2 linked regions of the Cupriavidus taiwanensis LMG 19424 genome follow. The protein of the gene in region 1 interacts with the protein of each later gene in a pairwise test. Links are inferred from orthologs where the notes say so. Each region holds a gene or a part of one and is shown on either strand. Other genes may lie near its edges.

Evidence for each region. The genes of interacting proteins can lie anywhere in the genome.
Region 2: the proteins of RALTA_RS14065 (region 1) and groL interact in binary tests that used the Escherichia coli proteins (3 or more experiments, as listed by UniProt). The link is inferred for Cupriavidus taiwanensis LMG 19424 from one-to-one orthologs.

The regions. Positions count from the first base shown.
Region 1 is NC_010528.1:3,052,930-3,055,891, forward strand. It holds RALTA_RS14065 (ABC transporter ATP-binding protein), read right to left. Parts: upstream 1,910-2,962; coding sequence 1,091-1,909; downstream 1-1,090. Other genes in the region: mlaD (outer membrane lipid asymmetry maintenance protein MlaD), read right to left, coding at 1-209; mlaE (lipid asymmetry maintenance ABC transporter permease subunit MlaE), read right to left, coding at 303-1,082; RALTA_RS14070 (tripartite tricarboxylate transporter substrate binding protein), read right to left, coding at 2,088-2,962. UniProt on the Escherichia coli protein: Part of the ABC transporter complex MlaFEDB, which is involved in a phospholipid transport pathway that maintains lipid asymmetry in the outer membrane by retrograde trafficking of phospholipids from the outer membrane to the inner membrane.
Region 2 is NC_010528.1:707,076-710,049, forward strand. It holds groL (chaperonin GroEL), read left to right. Parts: upstream 1-652; coding sequence 653-2,296; downstream 2,297-2,974. Other genes in the region: groES (co-chaperone GroES), read left to right, coding at 315-605; RALTA_RS03335 (metallophosphoesterase), read right to left, coding at 2,413-2,974.

The sequences.
Region 1 (2,962 bases):
GCCGCGACCCGGCCGACCACCACGCCCGCGCTCTTGACCGGCGCGCGCGGCTTGAGCCCGCCGATATTGTCGAAGCGGGCCTGCACGGTATAGGTGTCCTGGAAGCTGAAGGCGCTCATGTTTCCCGCCTTGAGGGCGAGGAAGAGCAAGGCGACGAACCCTGCCGCCACAAACAGCCCCACCCAGAAATCGAGTGTGTTTTTTCTCATTGGAATCTCTTTCTTCAACCCCGTAGTGTCGTGTCGCTGCCTTGTTGTCGCTGCCCTGTCATCGTACTTCGCGCATGGTCTCGGCCGCCCGCCTCAGTTGCTGAACATCAGCGCGGTGAGCAGGAAATCCAGCCCCAGCACCGCCAGCGACGCGATGACCACGGTGCGGGTGGTCGCGCGCGAGACGCCTTCCGGGGTGGGCCTGGCTTCGAAACCCTGGTACAGCGCAATGAACGTCACCGCGATGCCAAAGATAAAGCTCTTGATCACGCCATTGAGCACATCGGCGCGCACGTCCACGCCGCCCTGCATCTGCGACCAGAAGGCACCGGCGTCGACGCCGATCAGTTGCACCCCGACCACGTAGCCACCCAGGATGCCCACCGCGCTGAAGATCGCGGCCAGCACCGGCATGGCGATCACGCCCGCCCAGAAGCGCGGCGCGACCACGCGCTGCAGCGGATTCACCGCCATCATTTCCATGGCCGTGAGCTGCTCGCCCGCCTTCATCAGCCCGATCTCGGCGGTCAGCGACGTGCCGGCGCGGCCGGCGAACAGCAGCGCGGTCACCACCGGGCCCAGTTCGCGCACCAGCGACAGCGCCACCAGCAGCCCCAGCGCCTGCTCGGAGCCGTAGCGGTTGAGCGTGTAGTAGCCCTGCAGGCCGAGCACGAAGCCGACAAACAGGCCCGACACCGCGATGATCACCAGCGAAAGGTTGCCGACAAAAAAGACCTGGTCGGTCACCAGCCGGAAGCGGCGCAGCAGCGCCGGCGACAGCGCCAGCACCGCCAGGAACATGCGCGTGGCGTGGCCCAGCCCGGAAATGCTGCGGCGCACGGCCGCACCGATGGCGCTGAAGAAGCCCGTCACCCACCCGGTCATCGCGCCCCTCCGACGAAATCCTCGGCCAGCGACGGTCCGGCGTAGTGGAACGGCACCGGGCCGTCGGCCTCGGCATGGACAAACTGGTGCACGAACGGATCGGTGGAGGCGCGCAGGGCCTCGGGCGTGCCTTCGGCGGCGATGCGCCCGTCGGCAATGAAATAGACGTAGTCGGCGATCTGGAAGGTCTCGTGCACGTCGTGCGAGACGATGATGGTGGTGGCGCCGAGCGCGTCGTTGAGGCTGCGGATCAGCCGCGCGGTCAGGCCGAGCGAGATCGGGTCCAGCCCGGCGAAGGGTTCGTCGTACATCAGCAGCGCCGGGTCCAGCGCGATCGCGCGGGCCAGCGCCACGCGCCGCGCCATGCCGCCGGAAATCTGCGACGGCATCAGGTCGCGCGCGCCGCGCAAGCCGACTGCGTTGAGCTTCATCAGCACCAGGTCGCGGATCATCGACTCGGGCAGGTCGGTGTGCTCGCGCAGCGGGAAGGCGACATTGTCGAACACCGACAGGTCGGTAAACAGCGCGCCGAACTGGAACAGCATGCCCATCTGCCGGCGCACGGCGTAGAGCCCGGCGGTATCGAGCCGGTGGATGTCCGTGCCGGCAAAGCGCACCGAGCCCGACTGCGGCCGCACCTGTCCACCGATCAGCCGCAGCACCGTGGTCTTGCCGCAGCCAGAGCCGCCCATCACCGCGATCACCTTCCCGCGCGGAAATTGCATGGTCAGGCCGGACAGGATCGGCTTGCCGTGGTCCGCGTAGGCGAAATCCACCGCAGTCAGTTCGACAAGGTTTTGAGCAGAATCGGTCACGTTGGCACCGGTCGGGACAGGGGCGCATTATAAGGTGTACTACCTACCCCTTGCTGGCACCCGTGTTTCCCGCGCCACATGCAGCGTGCCTGTGGAGCCTCAGAATCTGCTGGTCGCCGGGCAATCTGGCCGATTTCCGCTGGAAAGCGGCCAGTTTCCCGCCACGCCGCAGTGGCGCTCAAGGCTCCTGCGCGATCGGCACGTCCCTGAGGATCACCTGCCACTGGATCGATTCGGAGCGAATCGCGGTGGCAAACGCCTCGGGCGAGTCGCGCAGCGGCGTCAGGCCGGCGGCCTGCAGGCGCGAGCGCACCTCGCGCTCGGCCATCACGCCGTCCAGCTCACCGGCCAGGCGCGCAACGATGGCGCGCGGCGTCTTGGCCGGCGCCATCACGCCAAACCAGGCCGCCGCCGCGTAGCCGTCCTGCCCGGATTCCTGCAGCGTCGGCACCAGCGGCGCCAGCGGGGAGCGCGCCACGCCGGTCACGCCGATCAGCCGCAGCCCGCCGCTCTTGACCTGGCCCTGGACCGCCGCGAACGAACAGAAGCAGGCGCTGATCCGGCCGGCCAGCATCTCCTGCACTACCGCGGCCTCGCCCTTGCCGGTGACCAGCGGCACGCCGCCGCGCAGGCCGCGCACCGCGTATTCGGCGTACAGGTGCGAAGGACTGCCGGGCTGGCCGTAGCCGTAGCTGTAGGAGCCGGGGCTGGACCTGACCGCGGTCATCCATTGGTCCGGCGTCCGCATCGGCAGCCGGGCGTCGATCACCAGGAACAGCGGCGTGGTGGCGACGCGCGCGACCGGCGTGAAATCGCGCACGACGTCGTAGGGCACCGGCTCCAGGCCGGGCTGGATCAGCATGTTGGCCTGGTGGAACAGCAGCGTATGACCGTCGGAACTGGCCTTGGCGACGACATCGCCGGCGATGGTCCCGGCGCTGCCGGGACGGTTATCGACCTCGACCGGCACGCCGAGCCTGGCCGACAGGCGCTCGGCCAGCATCCGCGCCACGGCATCGGCAACGCCGCCGGCGGGGAACGGCACGATCAGGC
Region 2 (2,974 bases), 2.3 Mb from region 1 along the record:
AATAAGGCCTATTCCGCAGTCGATGCGGTGCGAGTCCGATTCGTGCCGCATCACCGACATGATTGCACTGGGCGCCGGAATCGCTTCCGGCGCCATCCGCCCCCCATATGCGCTGCCCATGTGCGCTGCGCCAGTCCCCGGGAAAACCCGCATCCGGCGCCTGTCTTGAAATGCCCCTACCCCGTCCCTATAATTAGCACTCGTCAGGGGGGAGTGCTAACAGCCCTCTGCGACACCTGAACATTTCTGACGGCCGTCGCCTCGGTAGCCGGCCGATTTGTGATCAAAAACTCACTTTGTATCTAGGAGTCCGTATGAATCTGCGTCCTCTGCACGACCGCGTGATCGTGAAGCGTCTGGACAACGAAACCAAGACCGCGTCCGGTATCGTGATTCCCGACAACGCTGCCGAGAAGCCCGATCAAGGCGAAGTGCTGGCAATCGGTCCCGGCAAGAAGGATGACAAGGGCAACAACATCGCCCTGGACGTCAAGGTCGGCGATCGCGTGCTGTTCGGCAAGTATGCCGGCCAGGGCGTGAAGGTGGATGGCCAGGAACTGCTGGTCATGCGCGAAGAAGACATCATGGCCGTGGTCAACAAGTAATCCGTTACTTGTAGCCCCACCCGTACAGATTTCAGGAGATTCAGAACATGGCAGCAAAAGACGTAGTGTTCGGCGACGCCGCCCGTGCCAAGATGGTCGAAGGCGTGAACATCCTCGCCAACGCCGTTAAAGTGACCCTGGGCCCGAAGGGCCGCAACGTGGTGCTGGAGCGCAGCTTCGGCGGGCCGACCGTGACCAAGGACGGCGTGTCCGTGGCTAAGGAAATCGAGCTGAAGGACAAGCTGCAGAACATGGGCGCCCAGATGGTCAAGGAAGTGGCTTCCAAGACCAGCGACAACGCCGGTGACGGTACCACCACCGCAACCGTGCTGGCCCAGTCGATCGTGCGCGAAGGCATGAAGTTCGTCGCCGCCGGCATGAACCCGATGGACCTGAAGCGCGGCATCGACAAGGCTGTCGGCGCTGCCGTGGAAGAGCTGAAGAAGATCAGCAAGCCCACCACCACCAGCAAGGAAATCGCCCAGGTCGGCGCGATCTCGGCCAACAGCGACGCCTCGATCGGCGAGCGCATCGCCGAAGCCATGGACAAGGTCGGCAAGGAAGGCGTGATCACCGTCGAAGACGGCAAGTCGCTGGCCGACGAGCTGGAAGTCGTGGAAGGCATGCAGTTCGACCGCGGCTACCTGTCGCCGTACTTCATCAACAACCCGGAAAAGCAGGTTGTCGCGCTGGACAACCCGTTCGTGCTGCTGTTCGACAAGAAGATCAGCAACATCCGCGACCTGCTGCCGGTGCTGGAGCAAGTGGCCAAGGCCGGCCGCCCGCTGCTGATCATCGCTGAAGACGTCGAGGGCGAAGCCCTGGCGACCCTGGTGGTCAACAACATCCGTGGCATCCTGAAGACCGCCGCCGTCAAGGCTCCGGGCTTCGGCGACCGCCGCAAGGCCATGCTGGAAGACATCGCCATCCTGACCGGCGGCACCGTCATCGCCGAAGAAGTCGGCCTGACGCTGGAAAAGGCCACCCTGAACGACCTGGGCCAGGCCAAGCGCATCGAAATCGGCAAGGAAAACACCATCATCATCGATGGCGCCGGCGACGCTGCTGGCATCGAAGGCCGCGTGAAGCAGATCCGCGCCCAGATCGAAGAAGCGACCTCGGACTACGACCGTGAGAAGCTGCAAGAGCGCGTGGCCAAGCTGGCCGGCGGTGTTGCCGTGATCAAGGTTGGCGCTGCCACCGAAGTCGAAATGAAGGAAAAGAAGGCCCGCGTGGAAGACGCCCTGCACGCCACCCGCGCTGCGGTGGAAGAAGGCATCGTCCCCGGCGGTGGTGTGGCCCTGCTGCGCGCCCGCGCCGCGATCTCGGCTCTGCAAGGCGACAACGCCGACCAGAACGCCGGTATCAAGATCGTGCTGCGCGCGATGGAAGAGCCGCTGCGCCAGATCGTGCTGAACGCCGGTGAAGAAGCTTCGGTGGTCGTTGCCAAGGTCATCGAAGGCAAGGGCAACTACGGCTACAACGCCGCTTCGGGCGAGTACGGCGACCTGGTGGAAATGGGCGTGCTGGACCCGACCAAGGTCACCCGCACCGCACTGCAGAACGCCGCTTCGGTGGCTTCGCTGATGCTGACCACCGACTGCGCCGTGGCCGAAACGCCGAAGGAAGAGTCGGCTCCGGCAATGCCGGGCGGCATGGGCGGCATGGGCGGTATGGAAGGCATGATGTAATCCATCCCCAGCCCACTGCCCGCCAGGGCAGGCTGCGATAAAAAACCCCCGCGGACGCGAGTCCGCGGGGGTTTTTGTTTGGATGGCCGGCGCGGTAGGGCGCGGGCAGGCGCGCGTCAGACCTCTACCACGCAGCACCAGTCGAACGACTTGTTCTCCAGCTCGCCGGTACGGCGGCTGACATAGCCGCGCGGGTTGCACACCACGCGCGAGTTGTCGACCCAGTAGTCGAAGCTGGTGTGGGTATGGCCGTGGATCCACAGGTCCGCCTGCGCCACCAGGTCTGGGCGGCGTGACAGGAAGCCGCCGGAGACCAGGTCGTGCGAGAAGCGCGGGTCCAGGCTGCCGAGGTCCGGGCCGTGGTGCGTGACCACGACCGTCTTGCCGGCGTATGGCCGCGCCAGCTGCGCCGACAGCCAGTCGGACGCGGCCAGGTGGCGTGCCAGCGCGTCCTGCGGCGTGAACTGGCGCATGTGGCCGTCGTCGCCGCGGACTTCGATCAAGCGGTGGTCGTACATCGCTTTCGCGCACGCCTGCATTGCCTCGTCGCGCCGGTCGGTGCCGAACAGCGTGTAGTCGGTCCACCACGTGGTGCCGATGACGCGCACGCCGTCGAATTCCGCGACGTCGCCATTGAGCAGGCGCACCCGCGGATGCGCTGCCGCGGCCTCGGCCATC